2 linked regions of the Idiomarina loihiensis L2TR genome follow. The protein of the gene in region 2 binds, or shares a complex with, the protein of the main gene of each other region. Links are inferred from orthologs where the notes say so. Each region holds a gene or a part of one and is shown on either strand. Other genes may lie near its edges.

What was found.
Region 1: the proteins of IL_RS04170 (region 2) and sdhA are in contact, whole or in part, in a crystal structure (PDB 6C12), measured with the Escherichia coli proteins. The link is inferred for Idiomarina loihiensis L2TR from one-to-one orthologs.

Annotation. Positions count from the first base shown.
Region 1 is NC_006512.1:1,610,782-1,622,152, forward strand. What follows is about bases 3,182-6,180. They hold sdhA (succinate dehydrogenase flavoprotein subunit), read right to left. Parts: upstream 5,565-6,180; coding sequence 3,798-5,564; downstream 3,182-3,797. Other genes in these bases: IL_RS07710 (succinate dehydrogenase iron-sulfur subunit), read right to left, coding at 3,182-3,785; sdhD (succinate dehydrogenase, hydrophobic membrane anchor protein), read right to left, coding at 5,565-5,912; sdhC (succinate dehydrogenase, cytochrome b556 subunit), read right to left, coding at 5,906-6,180. Outside these bases: odhB (2-oxoglutarate dehydrogenase complex dihydrolipoyllysine-residue succinyltransferase), read right to left, coding at 1-139; IL_RS07705 (2-oxoglutarate dehydrogenase E1 component), read right to left, coding at 153-2,960; more of IL_RS07710, read right to left, coding at 3,072-3,181; more of sdhC, read right to left, coding at 6,181-6,280; gltA (citrate synthase), read left to right, coding at 6,607-7,887; IL_RS07735 (KamA family radical SAM protein), read left to right, coding at 8,104-9,450; kdsB (3-deoxy-manno-octulosonate cytidylyltransferase), read right to left, coding at 9,447-10,208; IL_RS07745 (Trm112 family protein), read right to left, coding at 10,205-10,402; lpxK (tetraacyldisaccharide 4'-kinase), read right to left, coding at 10,389-11,371. UniProt on the Escherichia coli protein: Two distinct, membrane-bound, FAD-containing enzymes are responsible for the catalysis of fumarate and succinate interconversion; the fumarate reductase is used in anaerobic growth, and the succinate dehydrogenase is used in aerobic growth.
Region 2 is NC_006512.1:867,507-876,906, forward strand. The notes cover bases 6,475-9,334. They hold IL_RS04170 (succinate dehydrogenase assembly factor 2), read right to left. Parts: upstream 8,111-9,334; coding sequence 7,838-8,110; downstream 6,475-7,837. Other genes in these bases: nadB (L-aspartate oxidase), read left to right, coding at 6,475-7,562; IL_RS04165 (hypothetical protein), read right to left, coding at 7,559-7,792; IL_RS04175 (YgfZ/GcvT domain-containing protein), read left to right, coding at 8,191-9,084; IL_RS04180 (FKBP-type peptidyl-prolyl cis-trans isomerase), read left to right, coding at 9,089-9,334. In the rest of the region: rnc (ribonuclease III), read right to left, coding at 1-382; lepB (signal peptidase I), read right to left, coding at 379-1,299; lepA (translation elongation factor 4), read right to left, coding at 1,303-3,114; IL_RS04140 (SoxR reducing system RseC family protein), read right to left, coding at 3,218-3,661; IL_RS04145 (MucB/RseB C-terminal domain-containing protein), read right to left, coding at 3,661-4,626; IL_RS04150 (sigma-E factor negative regulatory protein), read right to left, coding at 4,631-5,218; RNA polymerase sigma factor RpoE, read right to left, coding at 5,237-5,815; more of nadB, read left to right, coding at 5,961-6,474; more of IL_RS04180, read left to right, coding at 9,335-9,400. UniProt on the Escherichia coli protein: An FAD assembly protein, which accelerates covalent attachment of the cofactor into other proteins.

The sequences.
Region 1 (11,371 bases), 740 kb from region 2 along the record:
CCAGCACTACCTTGTCGGTTTCGATGTCAACCAGATTCTGGTCGCGAGACACTTTATCGCCAGGTTTTACGTGCCATGTTGCAATTGTTGCATCTGCAACAGACTCGGGTAATTGAGGAACTTTAATATCAATCGCCATGGTTCATCTTCACCTATTTAATGGTTAGCGCTTCGTCAACAAGGTTTTGCTGCTGCTTGTTGTGCTCTGAAATGTATCCGACCGCCGGTGCGGCTGACGCACTACGACCACGATAAGACAACTGAGCTCCTTTCGGAATTGCGGCCCAGAAGTGATGCTGGCTGCTATACCATGCACCCTGGTTCTGAGGCTCTTCCTGACACCAGACAAAATCTTTAACGTGCTGATAATCTTTCATAATTTCTGCCACTTCTTCCGCAGGGAACGGATACAGCTGTTCGATACGAATAATGGCAACATCTTCTTGTTCACGCTCGCGGCGTTCTTTCAGTAAATCGTAGTAGACTTTACCTGAGCAAAATACCACGCGTTTTACTTTTTTCGGATTCAGATCATCGATTTCACCAATCGCGTTCTGGAATCCATGATCCGCTAAATCATCCATTTCTGAAACCGCTAACGGATGACGTAACAATGACTTAGGCGTCATAACAACTAACGGGCGGCGAACCGGACGTAAGTGCTGACGACGGATCATATGAAAAACCTGTGCAGGCGTTGTCGGTACACAGACTGACCAGTTGTGATCAGCTGATAATTGCAGGAAACGCTCAAGACGGGCTGAACTGTGCTCTGGACCCTGGCCTTCGTAACCGTGTGGCAATAACAATGTTAAACCACATAAACGTCCCCATTTCTGTTCACCAGAACTTAAGAACTGGTCAATAACCACCTGAGCGCCGTTAACGAAGTCACCAAATTGAGCTTCCCACATAACCAAAGACTGCGGTTCAGCCGTAGCGTAACCGTATTCGAAGGCCACAACCGCGGCTTCTGATAAAACCGAGTCGTAAATTTCAATTTGCCCCTGCTCTGAACCTAAGTTGTTCAGTGGCATATAGGTAGAACCATCTTTTTGGTTATGCAATACCGCGTGGCGGTGGAAGAAGGTACCACGGCCGCTGTCCTGACCGGTCAAACGAATATGAGTACCGTCGTTAACTAAGGTGGCATAAGCCAAAGTTTCAGCGAAACCCCAGTCCATTGGTTTATCGCCTTTCGCCATTTTCAGACGTTCTTGATAAACTTTTTCAACACGGGAATTCAGCTTGTCTTCTTCCGGATACTGAGTGATTTTTTCACCCAAGTCTTTCAGTTTGTCTGCTGAAACTTTGTAGTCGTACTCTACATCCCAGTCGTTTCCAATATAGGGAGACCAGTCAACAGAGTGCTGACGCATAGGACGGTGTTCATCAACCACCACTTCGCCTTTATCTAATGCATCACGATAGTCAGACATCCACTGCTTAGCTGTGTCTTCATCTACTATCGACTTCTCTATCAGACGCTTGCCATAAAGCTCGCGGGCAACGGGTTGTTTTTTAACTTTTGCATACATCAGCGGCTGTGTTGCACTTGGCTCATCGGCTTCGTTATGTCCATGACGACGATAACAAACCAAATCAATAACCACGTCGCGCTGAAATGCATTACGGTAATCAAGCGCTAACTGAGTGACAAAAACAACGGCTTCAGGGTCATCCGCATTAACGTGGAAAATTGGCGCCTGCACCATCTTGGCAATGTCAGTACAATACTGAGTAGAGCGCGCATCTTCCTGTTTAGATGTAGTGAAACCAACCTGGTTATTCACCACGATACGGATAGAGCCGCCTACACGGTAAGCACGTGTCTGCGACATATTAAAGGTTTCTTGTACCACACCCTGACCGGCAACAGCAGCGTCACCGTGAATGGTAATAGGCAGCACTTTTTTGCCTTCCGGGTCTTTCAGGCGGTCCATGCGCGCACGAACCGATCCCATAACAACCGGGTTTACAATTTCAAGGTGCGACGGGTTAAAGGCCAATGCAAGGTGGACGTCGCCGCCCGGGGTCGCATAATCAGAAGAAAAGCCCATATGATATTTAACATCACCTGAGCCCTTTGTGCTGTCATGCTTGCCGGCAAACTCGTCAAATAAGTCCTGTGGTTTTTTACCCAGAACGTTGACCAAAACGTTCAAACGACCTCGGTGAGCCATACCAATAACGACTTCCTTGGCACCTTGCTCACCAGAGCGTGAAATGAGTTCTTTCAACAACGGAACCAGACTGTCGCCACCTTCTAATGAAAAGCGCTTAGCTCCCGGGAATTTTGACCCAAGATACTTTTCCAGTCCGTCAGCGGCTATCAGCTCTTTTAAAATTTTAGTCTGCTGTTCTTTTTCAAACTTGGGCTTTCCAAGAACACCCTCCAACCGTTGCTGAATCCAGCGTTTTTCCTCGGTTGAAACAATGTGCATGTACTCGGCACCAATAGAGCCACAATAAATATTTTCCAACGCCTCGTGAATATCACTCAGCTTCATTGTGTCTTTGCCAACAGCTAAAGAGCCGACATTAAACTCGCGTTCTAAGTCGTCTTTGCTTAAATCGTGGAAGTTTAATGAAAGGTCTGGAACGGTTTCCTGTTTCCATAAACCAAGAGGATCAAGGTTGGCGTGCTGATGGCCGCGGAATCGGTAAGCATTAATGAGCTGTAAAACTTTAACTTGCTTCTGATCTGCGGCAGTCGTGCTGCCTGTTTGAGATTGCTTGAGCTTATTCTTAGCGGCCTGGCGAAACTGCTCCCGGACATCGCTGAGTTTAGTATCAACAATGTGATTATCCTTCGGCAACGCATCGAACATTTGACGCCATTCATCACTGACTGCCGTCGGATCATCCAGATACGCCTCAAACATTTGTTCAATGTAGGCAACGTTACCACCGGCTAGATGCGATGTTTCTAACCATTCACGCATTACACCATCTTGCATTGCGTTTCCTTCACCTGAATAGATAAACCGTTTTTATAAAAAAATAGCCATCCTTTGTGGGATGGCCATCCACAACATCAACCGTTCAAATTGGCGCGACAATTTAACGAGTTAAACAGCGCGACTCAAAAGCATCGATTTGATGTGTCCAATAGCCTTTGTTGGATTCAACCCTTTTGGACATACGTTAACGCAGTTCATGATTCCGTGACAACGGAATACACTAAAGGCATCATCAAGTTCGTCCAGACGCTCGTCCGTTGCTGTGTCACGACTATCAATTAAGAAACGATAAGCGTGCAGCAGACCAGCTGGCCCAACAAATTTATCTGGGTTCCACCAGAACGACGGGCACGAAGATGAACAACATGCACATAAAATACATTCGTAAAGACCATCAAGCTTAGCACGGTCTTCCGGCGACTGCAGTCGTTCACGCGCTGGTGGCGTTTTGTCATCGTTGATAAGGTACGGTTTGATTTTCTCGTACTGTTGATAGAACTGGCTCATATCAACAATCAAATCACGAATGACAGGCAAGCCTGGTAGCGGACGAATCACAATTTTGTCTGATTTCAAAGAAGACAAATGAGTGATACAAGCCAAACCATTTTTACCATTAATATTCATACCATCGGAGCCACAAACACCTTCACGGCACGAGCGGCGGAATGCCAGCGATGGATCTTGTTCTTTCAATTTGATCAGTGCTTCTAGCACCATCAAATCCTGATTATCTTCTACTTCCAACGTGTACTCTTTCATATGAGGCGCGTTGTCGACATCAGGATTATAACGATAAACTGAAAATGTGTATTTTTTCATATACCCTCCAACTTAGTAGGTACGAGCTTTCGGAGGGAAAGCTTCACGCAGTTTAGGCGCCATATTGACTTCCCGCGTCACCATATCTTCCTTTTCAGGACGATAAACAGTGTGTACTAACCACTTCTCATCATCACGATCCGGGTAGTCTGCACGGCTGTGAGCACCGCGGCTTTCTGTACGGAAGCTGGCAGCAACTGCAGTTGAGTAAGCCGTTTCCATCAAGTTATCTAGCTCAAGGCACTCGACGCGCTGAGTATTAAACTCTTTGGAGGTGTCATCAAGACGGGCGTTTTTCAGGCGTTCGCGAATTTCGCGCAGCTCAGCAAGCCCTTCTTTCATTGAATCGCCTTCGCGGAAAACCGAGAAATTAAGTTGCATGCACTGTTGCAGGTCTTTCTTAATTTGTGCCGGATCTTCGCCTTTCTGAGTATTTTCCCAACGATTATAACGCGCTAGTGCAGCGTCAATGTCGTCGCTGCTTGCTTCTCTGGCTTCTACGTTAGCCGCAAGCGTTTCACCCAGATGCATACCGGTTGAACGACCGAATACCACCAAATCAAGCAGTGAGTTACCACCTAAGCGGTTAGCACCGTGTACAGATACACAAGCAATTTCACCACAAGCAAACAGCCCTTTAACGTGAGATGTCTGACCATCGTCACCAACAGTCAGGACTTGTCCATTAACATCCGTTGGAATACCGCCCATCATGTAGTGACAGGTAGGAATAACCGGAATTGGTTCTTTTACCGGATCAACGTGTGCGAATGTACGTGATAAGTCACAAACACCCGGCAAACGACTTTCCAGGGTTTCTTTACCCAGGTGATCCAGTTTCAGTTTAAGGTGAGTACCCCATGGGCCTTCACAACCACGTCCTTCACGGATTTCAGTCATCATAGCGCGGGAGACAACGTCGCGTGACGCCAAATCTTTCGCGTTTGGCGCATAACGCTCCATAAAGCGTTCGCCGTCTTTGTTCAGCAGGTAACCGCCTTCTCCACGACAACCTTCTGTAACGAGTGAGCCCGCTCCGGCAATACCGGTTGGATGGAACTGCCACATTTCCATATCTTGTACAGGAACGCCAGCACGTAGAGCCATACCAATACCGTCGCCAGTGTTGATATGAGCATTGGTCGTTGAAGAATAAATACGACCAGCACCGCCGGTAGCAAGAACAACGGCTTTAGCTTTAACAAAGTAAACTTCGCCGCTTTCGATATCCATGGTGGTTACACCACAAACTTCGCCGTCTTGGTTCTTAACGATATCCAGCGCGTACCATTCTGAAAATACGGTGGTTTTTTTCTTCACGTTTTGCTGATAAAGCAAATGCAGCAAAGCGTGACCGGTACGGTCAGCTGCAGCGGCAGTACGAGCAGCCTGCTCGCCACCAAAGTTCTTCGACTGACCACCAAATGGACGTTGATAAACTTTGCCGTTTTCAAAACGCGAGAATGGTAAACCTAAGTTTTCCATTTCTAAAATAGCTTCAGGGCCAGCTTTACACATGTATTCGATAGCGTCCTGGTCACCAATATAGTCCGAACCTTTAACGGTATCGAACATGTGCCATTCCCAGTTATCTTCATGCGCATTACCTAATGCTACGGTAATACCACCCTGAGCAGAAACTGTGTGAGAGCGTGTTGGAAACACTTTGGACATCAACGCGCAGCTCAATCCCTCTTGGGAAATTTGCAGTGCTGCTCGCATGCCGGCACCGCCAGCACCAATCACCACTGCATCATATTCTAAAGTTTTAACAGTCACTTAAACACCCCACAGTACGAATAAGCCAGTGAGCCAAACAGCGATCAGACCAACGCTGAAAACCAGTTGGATAAAAGCTCTGAGACCGGACGCTTTCACGTAGTCTGTTGATACTTGCCAAATGCCAATCCAGCCGTGAATTAACACAGAAGATAAGGCCAGCATAGTGAACACTTTCATCCAAATGTTGGCAAACAACCCACTCCACACTTGATAAGTTACATCTGGCGTAGAAAGGAAGAACCCAGCCATGAACAGTGAATATAGAACCATTACAATCGCGCTGGCTCTCAATAAAATAAAGTCATGAGAACCGCTACGACCAAAAGTAGCTGCTGCTGTTACCATAGCCAAACTCCTACTAATACGGAAAAGATCACAGAAAGAGCAATTGAGACAATTGCGCTGATTCTTCCGGAATCGAGTTCTTCCCAGTAGCCCATGTCCATTACTAAGTGACGCAGACCAATGATTAAGTGAAATCCTAGCGCTGTCAAAATACCCCAGCCAATAAATTTAGCGATAAAGCTGGTCATGATACTCTCGATTTGAGCAAAGCCTTCAGGGCCACTAAGTGACACGGCAAAAGCCCAAATTAGAAAAGCCAGAGAGAACAGCATAGCAACACCGGAAATACGATGCAGTATGGATGCTTTGGCAGCGGCAGGAAGCTTGATAGTTGATAAGTCTAAATTAACAGGTCTTTCTTTTTTCACGATAGATTGCCTTTTAATAAAGCACAAAAGAAATGCAATTTTCGTTTGCGCGACACAGAAACATGCCACCAATACGGCGCAAAGTATATCTAGCCAAGCTATTAATTACAACGACAAACTCAGATTTGAACGCTGACTAAAATACGCTTTACTACTAAAGTCTAACCTAACAAGATAATTCTTCAATCTGAGTAATCTTTTCGTCATGTTTATTACGTATATTTCGCTATAATTGGTTCATGTTCCCCGATTAAAATTGACATTTACGGGCATGATCGAGTTAAATTAGCGCACTTTTTCAAAGTAGATAGCGAGGAGAATTCCTTATGGCTGATCGTAAAGCCACTTTACAGATTGACGGCCAATCCATTGAATTGCCGGTACTATCACCAACGGCAGGAAAGGATGTAGTTGACGTCCGAACTCTGGGAAAACATGGTTATTTTACTTTTGACCCAGGGTTTCTGGCTACAGGCTCTTGCGAGTCGGCTATCACCTATATAGATGGTGAAAACGGCGTTTTACTGCACCGCGGTTACCCTATTGGTGAGTTAGCAACTAAAGCAGATTACTTAGAAGTTTGCTACATGTTGTTGCACGGCGAAGCTCCTACCGAAAAGCAATACCATGAATTCAAAAACACCATTACTAAACACACTATGGTGCATCAGGGAATTCACAATTTCTTTAATGGTTTCCGTCGCGATGCTCACCCTATGGCAATGTTATGTGCCGTAACGGGAGCTTTATCATCGTTCTATCATGATGATCTGGAGATTCACGATGAAAACCAACGTTTACGTAGTGCTTACCGTCTGATTGCAAAAATTCCAACAATTGCAGCAATGGCTTATAAATTCAGCATTGGTCAACCTTTCGTTTACCCACGTAACGACTTAGGTTATGCAGAAAACTTCCTGAACATGATGTTCTCGGTTCCTGCGGAAGACTACAAAATAAGCCCTGCGGTAGCTCGCGCTATGGATCGCATCTTTACTTTGCATGCTGACCACGAGCAAAACGCATCAACGTCAACAGTACGCCTTGCCGGTTCTTCTGGTGCTAACCCTTACGCATGTATCGCTGCGGGTGTTGCGTCTTTATGGGGACCAGCCCATGGTGGTGCAAACGAAGCTTGCTTGCGTATGCTGGCTGAAATTGGCTCTGTTGAAAACATTCCAAAATATATTGAGAAAGCAAAAGACAAAGACGATCCTTTCCGTCTAATGGGCTTTGGTCACCGTGTATACAAAAACACCGACCCTCGTGCAACGGTAATGCGTGAATCTTGCCACGAAGTACTGAAAGAATTGGATCGTGATGATCCATTACTTGACGTCGCAATGGAACTGGAGCGTATCGCTCTGGAAGACGACTACTTCATTGAAAAGAAACTCTTCCCTAACGTTGACTTCTACTCAGGTATCGTACTGAAAGCTATTGGTATTCCTACCAATATGTTCACCGTTATCTTTGCGCTGTCACGTACTGTCGGCTGGGTTTCTCACTGGCACGAAATGATGGGCGAAGAAAACCAGAAAATTGGTCGTCCTCGTCAGTTATATACTGGTTATACAAAACGCGAGTTTTCACCAATTAAAAAATAAATTGGTTTGAGTTAAGAAGGCGCTCGGTTGAGCGCCTTTTTTTATGCCCGCTCTTAATTAGTTTGAGTACATTGCTTTTCACACCTTACAGAACGTGCAACGAAGCCTTAAATTCTTTATACTACGTCGCATTTCGTTGGTCGCCAAAGAGAGAGCTGACAGACAAATTCATTTTCAACGTGCTTTAGCAAGTTGCAGATAATTACAGAGAGGCTTATGCAGCAAGTAGTCAATGTACAACAACCCATCATTACACCACGTAAATTCAAGGTATATCAGCATCGCCAGTTAGATAAAATTGAGGCGTTAAAGAAAGTTCCTGATGACATGCGTTTTGAAATGAAAGTCGTCGCTAATGTACTGCCATTCAGAGTTAATGAATATGTATTTAACGAACTGATTGACTGGGAAAATGTACCCAATGACCCGCTGTTTCAGCTAACTTTCCCGCAAAAAGATATGCTGGAGCCTTCTGCGTACCAGCGCATGGCAGACCTAATGTCAGGCAAGCACACCACCAATGAAGTGTTTGATTTGGCGACTCAGCTACGCGATGAAATGAACCCTCACCCTGCCGGACAAATGCAAATGAATGTGCCGCATGTTGACGGTGAGCCTTTGCCGGGCATGCAGCATAAGTACCGCGAAACGGTGCTCTTTTTCCCGGCTCAGGGGCAGTACTGCCATTCTTACTGCACTTTCTGCTTCCGTTGGGCGCAATTTGTCGGTAAAGCTACCCGCTTTAATTCAAATGACGCGGATCAATTGCACCGCTATCTGGCTCAGCACAAAGAAGTTACTGACTTGCTGGTGACCGGCGGCGACCCTATGGTTATGCGCACGCGCAAGCTGGCCCATTACTTAGAGGGTTTACTGCAACCTGAGTTCGAGCACATTAAAACCATACGCATTGGCACTAAATCATTAACCTTCTGGCCATATCGCTTTATCACCGACCCCGACGCGGACGATTTACTGCGTTTATTAGAGCGCTTAGTTGATGGTGGCAAGCATGTGTCGATAATGGCGCATTTAAACCACCCGAATGAATTACGCACTGAAGTATGTCAGGAGGCCATTCGTCGCCTGCGCGCTACAGGTGTTCAAATCCGCTGTCAGGCTCCTTTACTCAAGCACATTAATGACGACCCGGATGTCTGGGCTTCTATGTGGGAGAAGCAGGTACAACTCGGATTAATCCCTTATTATATGTTTGTCGAGCGGGATACCGGAGCAAAACGTTACTTTGAAGTACCGCTGGAGCGTACCTGGGAAATTTTCCAGAAAGCGTACCAGCAGGTTTCAGGTATAGCTCGTACCGTGCGAGGCCCCTCGATGAGTGCCGGCCCGGGGAAAGTAGAAGTTCAGGGTGTTACTGAAATTGCTGGTGAGAAAGTCTTTGCCTTACGCTTTATCCAGGGGCGCAATCCGGACTGGGTACAACGTCCCTTCTTCGCTAAATATGATCCGGATGCCACCTGGCTGCATCACTTAAAACCAGCTTTTGGTGAGGAAAAATTCTTTTTCGAAGATGAGTATTCAAAAATGTCGGCGATGGATTAACCATCGCCTGCCAGTTTTCGTGCCCGCTGCAGGTCCTCTTCAGTATCAATGCCTGTAGCCGGTGCGAGAATGGCTTCAGCGACATGAATACGTTCTCCGTGCCAAAGCACCCGCAATTGTTCTAACGACTCAAGCTGTTCAATAGGGCTTGGCTCCCATTCAATATAACGTCTGACAAAACCCGCCCGATAAGCATAAATACCAATGTGACGATGATAATGCTCAGTAACGACATTTGTCGCCCGGTCGGCAGAAAAGTGCTCTCTGTCCCAGGGAATTGCGGCACGGCTAAAGTACAGCGCATAACCCGCAGCATCGGTAACCACTTTTACTGTATTCGGGTTAAAAATATCTTCAGCGTCAGTAATGGGCACGGCCAGCGTCGCCATAGGTGCCTGCCGTTGATTCGCTAAGTTATCGGCAACCTGTCGAATAATTTCAGGCGGAATAAAGGGCTCATCACCCTGAACATTAACCACCACCTCGTTTTCTGCCAGAGCTAATTGTTCGATAACTTCAGCCAAACGTTCCGTACCCGAGGAGTGCTCACTTGAGGTCATCATTACGCGACCACCAAACTTATCAACGCCCTCTTTAATCCGCATATCATCGGTAGCAACTATGACTTCGGCAGCGCCACTAGCCTCAGCTCGCTCAACCACATGCTGAATCATCGGCTTTCCGGCAATATCGGCTAAAGGTTTGCCCGGCAAGCGGCTGGAACCGTAGCGAGCTGGAATGACAACGGTAAAACTCATGAAGGAACCTTTTCTAACTCTTCTGATGATAACTCGCGAGCCTTATCCGCTATAAGCACGGGAATATTCTCGTCTATTGGATATGCGAGGCGTTCTCCGCGGCATACTAACTCGTCTTTATCGGCGTAATAGGTCAGTTTCCCTTTACACTTTGGACACGCCAATATTGCTAATGTCGTTTTATCGATGGCCATTTTTCTTCCTTTCCAGCTCTGCCAATAAGTTAGTTTTCATCACTTCGGGCAGCTTCGCTTCAATTGTTTGGTAATACCAGTCAGCTTGCGCAAAAGACTGGCATTTACCAGCATCTTTTTCTGTCATTAATATAGGGTTACTAGCCAGGTTAGAAAAGTCCTGTTGACTAAAAGCGTGATGATCCGCAAAGCTCTGACTGTTCTCCAGTTCAATACCCTGCTCAATTAGCGAGTTAAAAAATCGCTGCGGATAACCAATACCAGCCACGGCATTAAATTTGCTCTCGGTTTTTAACGCAACTTGCTCGTTATTATCAACCCGGTACCAGTTGCCAGGCTCGACATCCACAACATGTCGGGCGAATGCATGACGACCATAGTTAGAAATAACCCAGTCCGCACCTTTGAGACGCCATGGGCCTTCCCGTAATGGGCCCGCAGGCAAAAGCCATCCATTTCCGGTGCCTCGCTCAGCGTCTATCATAATTAATTCAATATCGCGTTTGAGTGCATAATGCTGTAACCCGTCATCACAGATAATAACGTCTACTTTGGGGTGTTGTTCCGCCATAAGCTTTGCAGCCTGAGCTCGTTTGGGCGCAATAACAACCGGGCAGCCAGTGCGACGACGCATGAGCAAAGGTTCATCACCGGCTTTTTCCGGAGAGTCGCTCTCTAAAACCTCGTAGGGAAAAGGCCCTTTTGCACCGTAACCACGACTGATAATGCCCGGATTCCAGCCCTCATCTTTGAGCCATTGACTTAAGGCCACAACCATAGGTGTTTTGCCAGTGCCGCCCACGCTAATGTTTCCCACTACTATGACCGGAACATCAGCTTTATAGCGTGGCATTAACCCCAAAGCATAAAAACTGCGACGCAAATTTGTTACCAGCCAAAACACCAGCGACAGTGGTGTCAGCAAAAACAGTAAAGGGTGCAGCCTGGCTTTATACCACTGCTTTTGAA
Region 2 (9,400 bases):
CCAGATAAATGGCACCAATAATGGCTTCTACTGCATCGGCAAGAATGGACTCGCGACGATAACCGCCGCTTTTTAGCTCGCCCTGACCCAGCGACAAAAAATCGCCCAGTCCCATTTTTTTTCCAAGCTTCGCCAAAGAACGACCACAAACTATGGCAGCGCGCATGCGGCTTAAATCGCCTTCTGCTACTTTGGGGAATTTTTGATACAAAGCTTCAGCTATCACCAGACCTAAAATAGAATCGCCCAAAAACTCCAGGCGTTCATTGTGCGTTGATGAAGCACTACGGTGGGTCATTGCCTGATGCAATAAACCCTGCTGTTCAAAGCTATAACCAACAATTTTTTCCAGTTCCGTTAAAGGTGGTTTGGGCAAACTCACTCAATACTCCCTAGCCTTTCAAATCGAACTCCCGTAGGAACCCACGACGGCAACCAACTATCGCTACTGCGATCCATTTCAAAACTCATCCAGATGAATACCGCTCTGCCAACCAGCAACTCTTCGTCAACAAAGCCCCAATAGCGGCTGTCACGAGAATTATCGCGGTTATCACCCATAGCAAAATACTGGCCTTCCGGCACCACCCACTCGTCTTTCTGTGTGCCCGGCTGATTAAAATACGACATAGTCCGTGGCGCAACACGTGGGTCGATAAGAATTTCGTGGCTTACATCGCCTAACTGTTCTTCATAAGTGCGTAAAGGTGACGAACCAGAGAAATACTCACCATCTTCTTTTAATGAGGTGGATACCACCTTCATTTCTTCACAGTCTTTCTCGCCAACGGCACACGCAGGCTGAATATAAAGTGACTTGTTTCGGTAAATAATACGGTCGCCAGGCAAGCCAATAACGCGTTTTATGTAATCTATGCTCGGTTCTTCCGGATATTTAAATACGGCGATATCGCCGCGTTCAGGCAACGAGGTATCCACCAACGTCTTTTGAAAAAGCGGATCTTTAATACCGTAGGAAAACTTTTCTACCAGAATAAAGTCGCCCTTTAGTAAGGTTGGCATCATTGAGCCTGACGGTATCTGAAATGGCTCGTATAACAATGTACGAACCACCAGTACTAAAGCAATCACTGGAAAAATAGACTCGCTCAGCTCCATAAGTTTAGGCTGAGGTGCCAGTGTGTCAATTTGCTGTTCGGTTAAAGCCTTGGTTGTTTTGGTCTCAACCTCAGCAATAACCGCTTTACGCTTTGGCTTCAGTACTCGCGCATCGTAAAGCCATAACAACCCGGACAGAACGGTAATAACGGTTAAAATAATTGAAAAATAATTGGCCATTTCCTATTTGCCTACTTTTAAAACCGCAAGAAAGGCTTCCTGAGGTACTTCTACGTTACCCAGGTTCTTCATGCGCTTTTTACCCTCTTTTTGTTTTTGTAAAAGCTTCTTCTTACGACTAATGTCGCCGCCATAACACTTCGCTGTTACGTTTTTACGCAACTGCTTGACCGTCGAGCGCGCAATAACATGGTTGCCAATGGTCGCCTGAATGGCAATATCAAACATTTGTCGTGGAATTAACTCACGCATTTTATCAACTAACATGCGGCCGCGCCCTTCAGCGTGATCACGGTGAGTGATCATTGCCAGCGCATCTACCCGGTCGCCGTTAATCAGTATATCGACACGAACCATGTCCGCAGGTTCAAATTTCTTGAACTGATAATCCAGTGAAGCGTAACCACGACTGGTCGATTTTAACCGGTCGAAGAAATCCATAACCACTTCTGCCATGGGCAGCTCGTAAGTTACCGCAACTTGTTTACCATGGTAAGCCATAGCCGTTTGTACGCCGCGCTTATCAACGCACAAGGTAATCACATTACCCAGAAACTCTTGCGGAACCAGAATATTGGCTTCCACAATAGGTTCGTAAATGGTTTCAATATCGTTAACCGCTGGCAAGTTCACCGGGTTATCCACTTTGACTATGCTGCCATCGGTCTTTTCAACTTCGTAAACAACCGTTGGTGCCGTGGTAATCAAGTCTATGTCGTACTCACGCTCTAAGCGTTCCTGAATAATTTCCATGTGCAGCATGCCAAGGAAACCACAACGGAAGCCAAAGCCAAGTGCCGCAGAGTTCTCCGGCTCATAAAAAAGCGACGCGTCATTTAACGACAATTTCCCCAAAGCATCCCGGAACGACTCATAGTCCTCTGAGCTGATTGGGAACATACCTGCGTAAACCTGAGGTTTGACTTTTTTAAAGCCCGGTACCGGCTCTTTTGCCGGGCTCTTCGTATTGGTTAGAGTATCACCGACCGGTGCGCCCAGAATGTCTTTAATACCCGAAATAACATAGCCCACCTCACCAGTGTGTAAAATACCGGTTTCGTGAGGTTTCGGGTCAAAATAACCAACTTTATCAATTTGATACGACTGACCAGTAGACATTACTGTCATTTTCTCGCCGGCACGCAACGTTCCGTTGCGGACGCGAACCAAAGAAACAACCCCCTGATAATTATCAAACCAGGAGTCAATAATCAGTGCCTGTAATGGCTCTTCTGGTTCGCCCTTAGGCGGCGGTATTTGCCGGACAATGCGCTCAAGCACGTCGTCAATACCTAAACCAGTTTTAGCCGAACACTGAACCGCGTCTACGGCTTCAATGCCCACAATGTCCTCTATTTCCTGTGCAACGCCCATAGCATCGGCCTGCGGCAGGTCAATTTTGTTCAATACCGGAACAACTTCCAGGTCCATTTCAATAGCGGTATAACAGTTTGCCAAAGTCTGCGCTTCAACACCCTGAGCTGCATCAACAACCAGCAGTGCGCCTTCACAACCCGCCAACGAACGCGAGACTTCATAAGAGAAGTCAACATGCCCTGGAGTATCGATGAAGTTTAACTGATAGGTTTCACCATCTTTAGCCGTGTAATAAAGGGTTACGCTCTGCGCTTTAATCGTAATACCCCGCTCACGCTCCAAATCCATGGAATCGAGTACTTGCTCAGCCATCTCACGGTCAGTCAGTCCACCGCAATGCTGGATCAAGCGGTCGGACAAGGTGGATTTACCGTGGTCAATGTGAGCGATGATCGAGAAGTTACGAATATTACTTTGCTTGAACGCCCTATTCGGCATTGATGATACCTCTGTAAAACTGAATTCTGGAACTTAAAAAATTAGTCCCGATCATACTCATGTTAGCGGCAAGAACAAAGGACTTTATGACAGTTCAGGGGTTTCAGTGCTGAACTTCAGCCGCGACGGTTTCCAGTTTGACCATTGCATTGACTTGAATGTCACGTTTACGGAACCAGCGTTTTAGTCCCCAGAAGGTAAAAGCAAAGCCAGCAAAGGACAATAAAATAACAAAACCTTCGGGTAACGTGCCTGTGTTTTCCAGTAGCACAGCTAATAGCAACAGTGTCAGTATAGGTAAACCGTAGAGTAGTAGAGCAAAACGTGTTACTGCGGTTTCCGGTACTTCTAATTGCACCTGGTCGCCGGGACTAAACGTTTGTTCGGTAACCACAGTAAACTGCGCATTTCGGTCGGCAAAAACTTTACTTAAAATGCCAGCGCCACAGTTAGATACCTGCGCGCAACCCGAACAGGCCGTTTTTAACTGAGTGGTAACGGTTACGCGGTTGCCATCAACCGCGGTTACTTCTGCTACTTCTTTCATTATTTAACTTCCGCCGCTATGCGTTGAGCCATGGTTAAAGGTACCTGACCCACCACTGTCACAAGAAAGTTATTATAACGCTTTGAGAACAAAGTGTGTGAAGAAGATAGAGCGAGATCGGTTTCCATACCTTCTGTTAGCTCAGCCACATAAACCGAGTACTCAGCAAGACCATCAGAAAACAAATAATGGTCAACCGGCGTTGCATCAACAACGAGAGTATGGCTTTGCTGGCTTAACAATTTGAATCCGCGCGGTGCCCACCGCGGCCCAACACTGTAATTTGTTGCACTTTGTACCCGAAGATCTTTTAACAGCGGTGGCATTTCAATATTGCTTATTTCTTTGGTTATTTCGGGAGCGGTATCACGAACCGATAAACTGGTTAATTGCATTTGCTCCACAACATCGCCGGACTGATTCATCATGATCATTTTAAGCGGCATACCGTGCTTGCGGTCAATCCATAGTGCATAGCTGTAACGCTGATTATCGCGGCTTAAAATACGAATATGCTGGGCATTACGACCTAAAACCCGTGCGCCACCACCCACCATAACTTGATAACTATGGCTAAGACGCTCAAAGGGTTGAGAAAATGCGGCCGGAAAGATAGCAGTAATAGTATCGGACTCTAGCGCGTAATTACTGGATGAGGTATTAAAGTGGGCAACCTTGTTATTCACTCTTAAGATGCGAAAGTCCGGACCATTCATTTGAATTAACAGTTCGGTACTTCCTGTCTCCGGATCGTTGCCCTGTAGCCATTGATAAGGCTCAATTTGATCACCATGTACATGAACTAAAGAAGCCTCAAAATTCAGTTCAGTTAAAGCTTCTGCCATACGGTTGAACCAGTCAGCGCCACTTTCTGCTTGTTCGTTAGTCTGCTGTGCGCTTACCGAGAAGGTGCCGGCGAATAAAACAGCGCCACATAAAATAGACCGATACAACCGAGTTATCATAGCCTTAATTACCTTTGTTGAGCTCCTGCTCTGACTGCTCATCTTTTTCTGCTTGCTCTGTTTTCTGCTGCAACATCAATTGTTGTTGATGATCAATCAGGTATGACTGAACCTGACGGCGTCTTTGCTGATCGCTGATTTGCGACATTGGCTCAACACGATTCAAGCTCACCGGCTCACGGCCACCACCAATGGGGCTGGTCAGCAGAGTAGGTTCTGCGCTGCTACCATCGGGTGTCGCGGGTTGCTGATAAGTTTGCACTGTCATCACCGCAACCACGGCCACACTTGCTGCAACGGCAACTTTGGCGAAAGGCTGGAACCAACGTGAAGCCGCTTTATTCTGGCTCTTAGAGCGACCAAAACCTGGCTTAACGACATTGGACTCCTGGCTTACGCTAACACGAACACGCTCGCTAATATCAAGGCTGATATCCGAGTTTAAGTCACCTTTTATTGCCGCGTGAATAACACTGTAACGGTGCCACTCCTGCTGAGCCTGTTCATCTTGCAACAGTGCTTCAATTTCATCGGCATTGATGAGTTGTTCATCAAACAACGCGGATGTTGATTCTGATTTATTCCGAGACATAGATGCCCCTCTGTTAGTTTACCGTTCCAGCAACGGTCGGAGTTGATTATCTATTGCTTCCCGAGCGCGAAAGATGCGAGAGCGGACAGTACCTATAGGACAATCCATTTCTAGCGCAATTTCCTCGTAACCGAGACCTTCAATTTCCCTTAAAGTAATTGCCCGACGTAAATCATCCGGCAATTCATCAATTGTTTTTAATACCACATCTCGAATCTCATCAGAGAGCATTTGCCTTTCCGGAGAGGCGCTGTCTCTTAGCGCACCGGCTCCTTCATAAAACTCTGCGTCTTCTGCATCAATGTCAGATGCGGGCGGTTTTCTACCTTGCGAAACTAAATAGTTTTTCGCCGTATTCACCGCAATTCGGTACAGCCAGGTATAAAAGGCACTGTCGCCACGGAAGTTCGGTAACGCCCGATACGCTTTTATAAACGCTTCCTGTGCAACATCAGCTACGTCGCCCTGTTGTTTGACATAACGCGATATCAAACTCATGACTTTATGCTGATACTTTTTTACCAGCAGATCAAAAGCTCGGTTATCACCTTGTTGTACTCTTTCGACCAGCTGTTGGTCACTCACCTGTTCGCTCATCCGAGCCTGTTCTCCCTTAACCCAGGAACTGCTGGAACTGGCGGCCCGTCCTGTTTCTTACTGACTGTGACAGAGCCGCATGTAAAAAGTTCGCAAAAATATCGTCAAATGCGTAAAATCGTTCAAAATTCACATTGAGTACTTTATGGAACCTGTTGCAAATTATCAATGCGATGTACTGATTATTGGTTCGGGAGCCGCGGGATTAACTACCGCTTTACAGTTGGCCGATAACTTAAACGTTACGGTACTAAGTAAAGGCCCGCTGACTGAAGGCTCAACCTTTTACGCGCAAGGCGGCATTGCCGCAGTATTCGACGAAAACGACAGTATTGAGAGTCACATCGAGGATACCTTAATTGCCGGCGCCGGCCTTTGCGATCCCGAAGCCGTTAAGTTTACCACAGAAAACGCGCGCGCAAGTCTGCAATGGCTGATTGATGCCGGCGTGGGTTTTGATCAAGTCGAGTCTAAAGACAGCAACCCAGCGTACCACCTGAACCGTGAAGGCGGTCACAGTCATCGACGAATTCTGCACGCAGCAGATGCCACCGGCAAAGCGGTACAGACAACATTGCAGAAAAAAGCAATGGAGCATCCAAATATTCAGGTGCTGGAACGATACAACGCGGTCGATTTGATCACGGGTTCTCGTATCGGTAAACCTGACGGTTGCTATGGAGCTTATGTCTGGAGCCGTCAGAAAGAACAAGTGGAAACCGTTGCGGCAGGCTGTGTGGTATTGGCTACGGGCGGTGCAAGTAAGGTATATCAGTATACCAGTAACCCGGATATTGCCAGCGGCGACGGTATTGCCATGGCCTGGCGCGCAGGCTGCAGTGTGGCCAATATGGAATTTAATCAGTTCCATCCAACCTGTTTATTTCACCCCAACGCGCAGAGTTTTCTATTAAGCGAAGCCTTGCGTGGCGAAGGCGCTTTGCTGAAACGGCCCGACGGAACTCGTTTTATGCCGGACTTTCATGAGTCTGCTGAATTGGCTCCGCGCGACGTGGTTGCCCGCGCTATCGACTTTGAAATGAAGCGTCTGGGTGCTGACTGCATGTATCTGGATATTTCTCATAAACCGAAAGACTTTATTCAGCATCACTTCCCTACCATTATGGAAAAATGCTTGTCGCTGGGTATTGATATCAGCAAACAGCCGATGCCGGTTGTTCCTGCGGCCCATTACACCTGTGGCGGTGTTAAAACCGATATGAACGCAGCGACCGATTTACCCAACTTGTATGCTGTTGGTGAGGTTGCCTGCACAGGTCTGCACGGAGCCAATCGCATGGCTAGCAACTCGCTGCTGGAATGTCTGGTTTTCGCCCGTGCGGCGGCTAAAGATATTTTATCTAAACGCCCTCATCAGAAGGCCTTAAATCATATTCCCGGTTGGGATGAAAGTCAGGTAGGCAATTCCGACGAGGAAGTTATAATTCAACATAACTGGCATGAGCTACGACTGTTCATGTGGGACTACGTTGGCATTGTGCGTACCACCAAGCGTCTGGAACGGGCCCTTCACCGAATTCAGTTGCTACAGCGCGAAATTCACGAGTATTACTCGAACTTCCGCGTGAGTAACAATTTACTGGAGTTACGTAACTTAGTGCAGGTATCAGAGCTTATTGTACGAAGCGCTATTAGTCGTAAAGAAAGTCGCGGCTTACATTATACTCTCGACTACCCTGACACATTGCCGGATCCTCAGCCTACGGTGCTGACACCGAAAAGTTAAGGCTCTGACAACTGTTGTAACTGGCGCCGCAGTTTTATCTGCTGCGCCTTTGACAACTGAAACCACCAAACCCGGAGCCAGTGCCGCTTTTCCTGACCTTTTTCTGTTTTATAGGCAAGCGGCAGTAAAACCAACATACCGCCTACGACCAGTGCTTTGCTGAATAATTGACAACGTTCACCCAGCCACCACCAGTAACGTCCGCACGCTGACACAGACAACACGCGCATAGGTCGCTGTAAACGAAAATAACTGTCAGGGTTCACCGCCCGAGTCTATACCTTAACGCGTGACAACATAAACCGAATCATTTCAGCAAGTTCTTCGTCTTCACACTTCTGGTGACCCATAAACCAGGCAAAAAGATCCGGGTCATCGCAGGTAATTAAACGGCGAAATACCGCTTTTTGTTCTTCACTTAGTTCGTCGTAAGCCTGATCAACAAAAGGTTCAAATAATACATCCAGCTCCAGCATGCCCCGGCGGCACGCCCAACGTAAACGACGCTTGTCTTTTAGTGCTTCTTCTGACTGTTTTAACGGCAACATAAAATCTCCGCAGCAATTGCCCTTGTAATTCGATAATGTGCCCTAATATTACCACGTAAGCCATTTAATAAGGAGTCATTGTGGTTGAGTTAACGCAGCATTTTACTGACGCAAATCAGGATCACCTTTCCGTTCAACTGACGGACTATGGTATCCTCTCGGTTTCTGGCGAAGATGCTGACAGTTTTTTACAGGGTCAGCTGACATGTGATTTACGCAAACTCGACCAGGATAATTGCTTATATGGCGCACATTGCGATCAAACCGGAAAAGCGTTTAGCATCTTCTGGCTTTATCGCGAAGACGACGCCGTTTTTTTAATTATGCATCGCAGTGCAATTGAAGGCTCTTTGGCACAATTAAAGAAATTCGGTGTCTTTAGTAAAGTCACTATTGAAGATGTAAGCGACGACTGGAGCATAGCCGGTGTTTTCGGTAGCAAAGCAGCCAGCGTTGCAGCAGAATTTGATGGCCGGGTAATGCAGGTTGGGACCAGTCCCGACCAATATCTGTTACTCAGCCAACAGCCAATTTCTACGGATTATCCGCAACCTTACTGGGATGCGTTGGAAATTGAACGGGTTCGTCCACAACTTACGTCTGAGAACATCCAGGCGTTTGTCCCGCAAATGATGAATTTGCAGGTGTGGGATGGAATCAGTTTTGACAAAGGATGTTATATCGGCCAGGAGACTATTGCCCGGATGAAATATTTGGGCAAACAGAAACGGGCGCTCTTTCGCTTATCCGGTAAAGTAACGGCTCAAGTTACTGCTGGTACGCAATTAGAGAAAGCCATTGGCGAGAACTGGCGTCGTGCAGGTACGGTCATTATGGCAGTGAACCGCACCGACACCCAAGTGGACTTATTAGCTGTTTTACCCAGTGACATAGACACTGACACGGCTATACGAGTCCGGGATGACGACGCAAGTCTTCTGGAAATACACTCACTGCCTTATCAATTAGGTTAAATTTATGAGCGAAACCATTGCACCAAACAAAGTCGTGGCTATCAACTATGCCGTTAAAACGGAAGATGGCCAGACGCTGGACCAGTCTAAAGATGGCAGCCCACTGAACTTCATCCACGGTCGTGGCATGCTGATTCCTGGTCTGGAAAATGCACTGGAAGGCAAAAAAGTTGGCGATAGCTTCACTGCAGAAGTTAAACCAGAAGAAGCTTATGGCGAACGTCATGACGGCTTAATCCAGACTGTACCACGTAACCTGTTCGGCGAAAACGAAGTACAGCCTGGCATGCAGTTCCGTGCCAGCACGGATCAAGGC